One region of the Neptuniibacter halophilus genome, then DNA from elsewhere that is predicted to be linked to it. Evidence: predicted binding sites of a transcription regulator. Region 1 holds the regulator's gene; the other holds the start of a gene.
What was found. Region 1 encodes FliA, which starts transcription of late flagellar genes. Its sites were predicted from a motif close to CTAAAGTTNNNNNNNNNNCNGCCGATA; they were not measured.
Positions count from the first base shown of each region.

Region 2: the regulator FliA is predicted to act here: its motif matches at 3,595-3,621, upstream of QUD59_RS16520 (DUF5610 domain-containing protein).

Region 1 covers NZ_AP027292.1:1,024,309-1,029,151, forward strand. The annotation lists gene QUD59_RS04795 (chemotaxis protein CheA) at 1-1,281, opposite strand, end outside; gene QUD59_RS04800 (protein phosphatase CheZ) at 1,294-2,091, opposite strand; gene cheY (chemotaxis response regulator CheY) at 2,110-2,481, opposite strand; gene QUD59_RS04810 (RNA polymerase sigma factor FliA) at 2,576-3,286, opposite strand; gene QUD59_RS04815 (MinD/ParA family protein) at 3,298-4,125, opposite strand; gene flhF (flagellar biosynthesis GTPase FlhF) at 4,140-4,843, opposite strand, start outside.
Region 2 covers NZ_AP027292.1:3,519,903-3,524,745, forward strand. The annotation lists gene QUD59_RS16505 (hypothetical protein) at 1-38, opposite strand, end outside; gene QUD59_RS16510 (VOC family protein) at 145-498, shown strand; gene radD (DNA repair helicase RadD) at 512-2,263, opposite strand; gene QUD59_RS16520 (DUF5610 domain-containing protein) at 2,386-3,528, opposite strand; gene QUD59_RS16525 (monovalent cation:proton antiporter family protein) at 3,690-4,843, opposite strand, start outside.

The DNA.
Region 1 (4,843 bases):
CGCATTTCGCACAAGGTGAATCAACGGGTCAGCGAGCGCCTCAACCAGGTTTTTATCCAGATCGGTCTCTTCACCGCGCAGTTCCAGACGAATCTCTTTCTTCAGATTTCGGGACAGGTCACGAATCAGGCGCGGAAAACGACCAAAGACTTTTTTCACCGGCTGCATACGGGTTTTCATCACCGACATCTGCAGATCGGCGGTTACCATATCCAGCGTGCCCAGTGCCTTGGCCATCTCTTCATCTTCGCGGGTGACCCCCAGACGCACAAGACGGTTACGCACCAGTACCAGCTCACCGACCATGTTCATGATCTTATCGAGCAGACGGGTATCAACCCTGACATTGCTCTCAGCCTGAGGCTTGGCTTGCTGATGTGCGGCTTTAACTGCTGCAGCGGTCGCCTGCTCGGAAACAACTTCCGCTGCGGCCGCAGGGGCCGGTGCTGGCGCTACTGGAGCCGGCGCAGGTGCTGCGGCGACCGGTGCCGGCGCAGGTGCAGCCACGGGTGCCGCCGGAGCGGGAGCAGAAGGCGCACCGAACGCCCCTTTACCCTGAGCCTGAAGCTCATCCAGCAGGGCTTCGAATTCATCTTCTGTGATCAGATCCTGACCGCCAGCGGCAGCCGCGGCAGGTTCAGGTTCTGCAGGCGCCTGATTTTCATTGCCCGGCCCTTTACCAGGGCCGTGCAGCTCATCGAGCAGCGATTCAAATTCATCTTCCGTAATCAGGTCATCACCGGCTTCGGCCGCAGGCACGTCAGCACCCGCCGAATCCTCCATATCACCGAGCAACAGGTCGAATTCATCATGGCTCTTATCGGCAGCAGGAGCCGCCTGAGGTGGCGCTGCCGGAGCAGGTGCGGGCGCTACAGGCTGTGCAGCCGGCACATTACCTGTTGAAAAGTTAATCAGCGCCTGAATCAGTTCCGGATCAGCGTTATCCGGCTCGACACCACTGCGTACCGCATCAAACATCACGTTGACGGTATCCAGAGCCTGCAATACGACATCCATCAGCTCAGGTGTAACCGTAATTTCCCGGTTACGCAGCATATCAAAGAGGTTTTCCGCCTTGTGGCAGCAATCCACCATCGGATCAAGCTGCAGGAATCCCGCGCCGCCTTTTACCGTGTGGAAGCCGCGGAAAATTGCATTGAGCAGATCGCTGTCATCCGGACGCTGCTCCAGATCAACCAGCTGTTCGGATAATTGCTCAAGAATCTCTCCTGCCTCGACAAGAAAGTCCTCAAGAATCTCCTGATCCACATCCAAACTCATATGGCGCTCCTCTTAAAAACCCAGACTGGATAGCAGGTCATCAACTTCGTCCTGACTGCTGACCACGTCAGCCGCCTCCTTATTGACCTGAGGACCCTCAGCCTGAATAGGATTCTTTTTATTGGCCTGTTTTTCTTCTTCATCTGCTTCCAGCACTTCAATGCCAGACAACCGTTCGACCTTGGCAGCCATCTCCATCAGGCTGACCAGGTGAGTCTCGACATTGGTAACCAGATTAATTACCCGGCGGATCAATTGCCCGGTAATGTCCTGATAGCTCTGTGACACGACGATATCGGTCAACTCGGTACGCAGGGTAGCAATGGTGTTTTCGGATTCTTCTTTCAACGCACAGGTCCGGTCAAACACCCCGGCCAGGGTTGAGTGTTCTTTCTCCAACTGCCCCACCAGAAGCAGCAGGTCTTTAAAGCGTTCGCTCTGGACATCAAGGTTGTCCACCAGAGTCAGGGCCTTATCCACCCTGTCCATGGTTTCATGCGCATTTTTTTCAGTAACTTCGATGACGTAGTTCAGACGGTCAGCAGCATCCGTATGATCGGGGACAGACTCATCTCCCACATCAAGGCTGCTACCCAACTCATGGGAGAAGGCTTTGATCGCCTCATGCAGCCCCCTGGTCAGGTGGCCTACTTCACTGAAGAAGGTTTTGTGGCGGAATTCGTGCAGATCCTGAATGATGTCCATTGCATCAGACAGATTGCCCTCGTTGAGCACAGAAACCAATTCCTGAGCCTTCAACTGCAATTCCATTTCGAAGTGTCCCAACCCTTTGCCTGTTCCTGAAATCATTACTACCGACCTTATTCTTTAACCCAGGCGCTCGAAAATTTTGTCAATTTTCTCTTTCAAGACAGCCGCGGTGAACGGTTTGACTACATAGCCATTAACCCCGGCCTGCGCAGCGGCGATAATCTGCTCTTTCTTCGCCTCAGCCGTAACCATAAGTACCGGCATATGCGCCAGATTCGGATCGGAACGCACCTCTTTCAAAAGGTCGATACCGGTCATGCCCGGCATATTCCAGTCAGTAACCAGAAAATCGATACCCCCCTGTTTGAGGATAGGCAATGCGGTCTGGCCGTCATCTGCTTCCTCAACATTGGTCATACCCAGATCGCGCAACAAATTTTTGATTATGCGTCTCATGGTGGAGAAATCATCCACTACAAGAATTTTCATGTCTTTATTCAAGACGACCTCCCGTTAGAACTACGCAACTCATTGAGTCTACACCTAATTACCGCAATTACGTTGAGTCGGGTCAACCCTTTTTTTACTGCCAGTCACTTAGCCTTGATCTCAATCGCAAAGCCGCCTGGCTGTGAATCTGACTAACACGAGATTCACTCACCCCTAATATCTGGCCTATCTCTTTCAGGTTGAGCTCTTCATCATAATAGAGCGCAAGCACCAACTTTTCTCTTTCCGGTAAATTATTTATAGCCGTACTTAGCGCTTTTAAAAACGCTTCACGCTCAAAATTCTGATTTGGCCCCGGGTCATCATTAGCAAATGATTCACCGGGCCCCTCATCCTGAGGACTGATTAACTCTTCAAAACTGAACAGCCGGCTATCCAGAGAATCGCGCAGCAGATTATGATATTCATCGACGCTGATCCCCATCTCTCTGGCGACTTCAGCATCCGATGCATCTCTGCCAGTTCGCCCTTCAACCTGTTGAATGGCTTCGGTGACACGTCGGCTGTTGCGATGCACAGAACGGGGAGTCCAATCCCCCCGGCGCACCTCATCAATGATGGAACCACGAATGCGGATCCCTGCATAAGTTTCAAAACTGGCCCCTTTGGAAGCGTCGTACTTTCCGGCGGCTTCCAGCAGACCAATCATTCCGGCCTGTATGAGATCATCCAGCAATACCGTTGCCGGCAAACGAGCCAGCAGATGATGGGCAATGCGTTTAACCAGAGGCGCATACTGCTCGATCAGCTCTTCACTCGACTGTAATTGCAGCTGGTTGTACATACTGCCTCTATTTAATCTGTTGAACTCACTCCCTGAACGAGCCGTTCAACAAAAAACTCCAAATGACCACGGGGCACGGACTGGACCGGCCATCCGTTTACTTTATTCGCTAACTGACGATATGCCAAGGAGACTTTGCTCTTTGGAAACGCTTTTAAAACAGCTACTTGACGCTGAACGGCTTTACGAACGTTTTCATCATAAGGGATTGACCCTACATATTGAAGTGTTACATCCAGAAACCTGTCTGTCACGGTCAGCAGCTTACCAAACATGTTACGACCTTCCTGTTCACTGCGAACCATATTCGCAAGAACCCGGAAACGGGTCATCTTATAATCTCTGTTTAGCAGTTTTATTAAAGCATATGCGTCGGTAATTGAGGTGGGTTCGTCACAAACAACCACCAGAACTTCCTGCGCAGCTTTCACAAAACTGACTACAGATTCGGAAATACCGGCCGCCGTATCAATGATCAGAACATCAATATCATCAGCAACCTGATTGAAAGCATGGATCAATTCAGCATGTTCATGTGCAGAGAGCGAGGTCATCTCCTGAGTACCGGAAGACGCCGGGACAATGCTCAGGTAATCATCAACCTCCAGCAGAATATCCTTTAATCCGCAGTCACCATTGAGCACATCTGCGATGGTTCGCTTCGGCCGCAGCCCCAGCATTACATCGACGTTGGCCAGCCCCAGATCGGCATCCATCAGTATGGAGCGCTGCCCCAGATCCCCCAGCGCCAGCGCCAGATTAACCGAGACATTGGTTTTACCTACCCCACCCTTACCGCCGGTCACGGCGATGACTTTAACGGGTTTATGCTGATTCATATCTTTTCCTGCTCTCAACCCGTTTTATAGGCAGACCCAAGGGCGGACATTTTTTTCTCGGCTTCGATCGCCCGCTGAGCGGTAATTACCGCACGGCTTACCAGCTCATGCTGTCGAGCCACTTCAATGTCATCCGGTATACGCTGCCCGTCTGTGACATAGGTCACCGGCAGGCGCTTTTCAATAATCAACGACAGTGCCTCACCGAGACTGCCCGATTCATCCATCTTACTCAAAACACAGCCATTCAGACCTAATGTCTGATAAGCATTAAACGCCTGTTCAACCACACGGCGCTGACTACTGCAGGAAACAACCAGCAATTTTTTCAGCCGCAGAGTGACGCCTTCAAGCATCTGCAACTGCGCCTCGCTGTGAGGCTCCTGAGCATTCAGCCCCGCAGTATCAATCAGCACCAGACGACGATTTTTCAGACTGTGCAACACTTCGTCGAGGCTGTTGTTTTCATCCACCACCCGGACAGGCACGTCAAGAATCCGACCAAAGGTGCGCAATTGCTCATGCGCGGCAATACGGTAAGTATCGGTTGTCACCAGCGCCAGACTGGAACTGCCGTACTTCAGCACATAACGTGCTGCCAGCTTACCAATAGTGGTGGTTTTACCGACCCCGGTCGGCCCCACAAATGCGATCATGCCACCGCGTTCGATAAAATCATCACCCAGCACGGGGATTGAATCCGACAACCGCGCCAGCG
Region 2 (4,843 bases), 1.4 Mb from region 1:
AGGGAAAATAGTGTGGCGATGACTATTCTGTAATACATCCGGTCTCCCATTGCTGGTTTAAAGCGCGGGATTTCTGGTTAAATGTATAGTCAAAGCCTAGTCAATATTGATGATTAATCCAGTTGGGAGTCGAGGAGGGATCCGATGACACAGCACCATAAAATCGATTACGTGGAATTACCCGCTGCCGATCTGAGCGCCACTAAGCGCTTTTACAGCAGCGTATTTGGCTGGAAGTTTACGGAATACGGTGAGGGTTACTCAGCGTTCAGCAGTGCCGGACTGCTCGGTGGTTTCTATCAGTCTGAACAGACCTCAAGCAGTGAGCAGGGGGCGGCGCTGGTGGTGATCTACAGCGATGATCTGGCGACCACACAGGCCCAGATCGAGGCTGCCGGAGGCCGCATCTGCCGGCCGCTGTTCGAATTTCCCGGCGGTCGCCGATTTCACTTTAAGGATCCTTGCGGCAATGAGCTGGCGGTCTGGTCAGATCAGTAGATAGCGCTGCGGGTTATAGCTGATTGGCTTTACGGTAGCGCCCCTGATAATCAAACAGCCGGGTCTGCACCCGCCAGAAGCGATTTTTCTGGCGGGCAATCACAAAGTCCGGAGCGGTCAGGAAGGCCGCAAATGACACGGCCTCTTCTGCTGTGTTGAATGTCTGTGGAGCGCGCCCCTGTGCAAACCGTCTGGCGAACAGGCGGTTGAAAAGGCGACGCTGAGCCTGTTTGGAAAAATCAAATTGCTCCCTGAGCTCTTCTCCATCTTCACCGTGATAATTGACAATCAGTTTGCTGCCCTGATTTTCAAGACTGATCCCGGCGCAACGCATGACCATGGCATCCTTCAGCTTAAGTGCATCTCTGAGCTGATCATCCGGGTCAATGATTGCCTCGCTGCACTGGTGACAGTTGCGCGCGGCGATATCATTTTCTGCATTGCAATGGGGGCACTCCTTAAAGCGGAACCGGTAGTCGCACTGCATCGGCTTGATGTTAGCTGTCTCTGAGTCCAGCAGACCCTGACAACGGCGGCCGAAGTGCTCGAGCACGTTGCCCTGATCATCGCTGCGTCCCCAGAACACATTGGCGAATCCACAAGCGGGGCAGAACACCTGTACCGGTTTGGTATCTTTGGCCGGACGTTTCTCACCCACTTCGGGATGGTGCAGATTAAACTGGTTGCCGGCGTAATCAATCACCAGACAATTCTCTTTACCTTCAGCCAGCCGCAAACCCCGGCCGACAATCTGTTGATACAGGCTGACTGACTGGGTTGGCCGGAGAATAGCAATAAAATCCACATGGGGCGCATCGAATCCGGTCGTGAGCACCGCCACGTTGACCAGATACTTAAGCTGTTTGCGTTTAAAGCGTGAGATCAGATCATCGCGCTCCTGCTGGGGCGTGTCCCCGGTAATCAACGCACACTGACCGGCGGGCAGATAGTCGGCTATCTCGGCCGCATGCCGGCGCGTGGCTGCAAAGATCATGACGCCCTGTCTTGCCGCCGCCTGTTCTTCTACCTGCTCGATGATCGCCCGGGTTACCCGAGTGTACTTACCCAGCAACTGGTTGATATCGGCTTCGCTGTATTCGCCGAAACGGTTCTCCGGCAGCACCGAAAAGTCATATTGGGTGACCGTGGCATCGATCAGAGTGGGTTCCGTCAGGAAGCCGTGGCGAATCATATAACTCAGCGGAAGCTCGTAGATACAGTGCTGGAAGGGCTTATCCTGTTCGCTGCGGACAAACCCCCGGTAGTGGTATCGATAGATCCAGCCCATAGCCATACGGTAGGGTGTTGCGGTCAGGCCAAGCACTTTCAGCGTCGGGTTGGCCTGTTTCAGCTTTGCAATGATTTTGCCGTACTGACTGTCATCGTTGTCGCTGATACGGTGGCACTCATCAACAATCAGCAGAGAGTACTCGTCGGTAAAGTGCTCAAGATTAGCGGCCACAGACTGGACGCTGGCAAAGGTAACCTGCTGCTGCACCTCTTTACGCTGCAGGCCTGCGGAGAAAATCCCACCACTCAGGCCATAGCTTTCGTACTTGGCGTGATTCTGTTCAACCAGCTCCTTAACGTGGGCCAGTACCAGTATCTTACGCCGTGCAAGACGCGCCAGTTCAGCAATCACCAGACTTTTTCCGGCCCCGGTGGGGAGGACAATCACGGCGGCTTCGTCACTGCGGCGAAAATGTTTCAGGGTGGCGTCAACGGCATCCTGTTGATAGGGGCGGAGTTGGAATCGACTGCTCATGGCGCGGGATTATATAAAAATTACGCTGCAATAGGGCAGAGATTGCTGAGCTGTTACCTGGCATAAAAAAACCGGCCTGGGGAGGCCGGTTTAAAGTAATCAGCAGCGATTAAGAAGGGGGATTAATCGTCTGCTTCGTCCTGATCAAACCGGGTCATAAGGTCGCGTAATACACCGAAGTTATCATCCAGTCTGGTCTGGGATTCTTCATCTGCGTCCTTGTAGCGAATATCCTGGTGGATCAGATTATCCAGCAGGTCGGCACCAAAGTCGGTGCTGTTCTGCAGGAAGCCAAGGGCTGGGCTGCTGGCAAACCGGTCAAAGTTGTTCATCAACTGACCCAGATGCCGGCCATTGTTACCCAATGGCTGCTCCATCTGCTGGACCTGTTCATATGCCGCAACGGCCGAGTAACTCATCGACTGGGACATAGTTACATTCAAGTTCATTAACTGAGATTTGTCCATCTCAAGTTCCGTTGCCTGCTCAAAAGCGTCCTGTATATCACCGCCGTAAAAATCGTCGGCGATCAGGCTCAGATCCTGCATCAGTTCTGTCAGTGCATCCAGCTCCTCTTCGTTGAGATCACCTTTGACGCTGAAGCTGTAGTTGCTGCTTGCGCTGCGCTCCATACCGAAAGCGATGGCGCTGCCATTTTCATCGGAATAGGCGCCCAGCGAGGCAGTTTCACTGGCCCGGGCAGAGAAGCGAATAGACACTTTGTCACCTTCCCGGGTCATGACATCCATGGAGAAGGATTCAGCACGGGAGAAGCGTTCTGCAGCGGCAATGGAGGTCTGACGGGCGGGCGCTGTTTGATTAGCAGGCTCCAGGCCAGCCAGCGCTTCAAAGGTCAGATCCTGAGTTTGTTCCAGAGTGGAGTTCAGCTCCGGGGTCAGGGCTCCCAGCCCGTCCAGAATTTCAGTGGCTTCTTTAAAGCCTTTTTCTACGCCACTCAGGGCGTCCTGGTACATGCGGTTAAGTTCTGCATCAGATGCACCGCGGGAGCGGGCCTGTTCAAGGCCCTGAGCGACAAAACCGGCAATCCGGGAGGCTACTTTTTCCGGTGAATAGTCATCAGCATTCAGGCCCTTCATTTCTGAAAGGCTCATGCCCGGAATATTTTCAGCCAGTTTGGAGAGCATCTGGTCGGTCGCTGATGCAGAATTACCGCCGCTTTCCTTGCCGTCAGCAAACCCACCGCTCACCAGCGTATCCTGGCGCATCTGGGAATAGGCTGTATGGCTGCTCAATAATACTTGCACGGGATTCCTCCAGACAAAGCAGATCAGTCAGATCTCCATTGTCGAAATAAGTTACTGTAGGCGGGTTATCGACCCGGCCTGAAAACACTTTAATAAAATTCCCTGCAGTTGAAATTGTTTCAACTGCAGCCAAAAAGAGCGGGAGAAATTTTGTGTGTCGGTCAGGGGCCGTCCTGAAGCAGCGCTTCAACCGTTTCGACCTGATCCGCAGGCCCCTGAAGCACCAGAATATCACCACTTTGCAGGCGCACTTTCGGCCCGGGATTTTGTTCGGAGCGGGAATCACGGCGAATCATGACAACTCTGACCTGATAGCGCCTGAGTGCCACAGCCTGCAGGCTTCGGCCCTGAGCGTAACTGTGCGGGCCAAGGCTGACTGGATGGAGAATTTCTTTCATATTGCCGCTGCTGTCAAACTTTTCAGATGTCTGGCCATGATAATAACCATGCAGTAACTGGTAATGCTCAGCTCGTATCTGATCGAGCTGCTGCCGGATCTTTTCCGGTTCGACATCGAGCAGCGTTAACGCCTGAGAGCAGATGATCAGGCTGGCTTCGAGCGTTTCCGGAATCACCATACTCGCGCCCGCCTGCTGAAGTTCCTCCAGTTGCCGGTCATCGCGGGTTCTGACCAGTACCGGCAGTTCCGGATAGCGACGGCGGATATTCTGCAGCGCAGTCAGTGAAATATCCGGGTCGGGAAAGCTGAGGACAACCATCCGTGCATCGGCTGCGCTCAGGGTGTCGAGCAGGTCATCGCGACGGGCATCACCAAAACAGATATGTTCGCCCGCGGTTGCGGCTTCCGACACTCTGAGCGGATCACTGTCAACAATGATATAGGCAATTCCTGATCGATTCAGGAACCGGGCGATCACCTGTCCGACCCGGCCGAAACCACAGATGATCACATGCCCGCTGAGCGGCGCAGTGGTCTGGGGTGTATTGGAAAGGGTATTCGTTTTCGGACTGATGGCCGGTTTACGGTGCAGCAGGCGGCTGAGTTGCTCGGTATGATTCATCAGGATCGGTGTAATGATCATACTGCTGATAATAGTGGAGACGATGATTGCATTGATTTCAGAGCTGATCAGATCACTGCTCAGCGCCAGCGCCAGCAGGGCAAAACCAAATTCGCCCCCCTGACTCAGGCTCAGGCCAGCACGTAGTGAGCTGGCCGGGTCTTTATGCATTAAACTGCCCAGTAGCGTGATGATCAGGGTTTTCAGCAAAATCAGGCCCACTGTAAAGATCAGCACCCAGTGTCCGTTGAGCAGCAGCGCCTGCAGGTCGAGTTGCATCCCTACGGAGACGA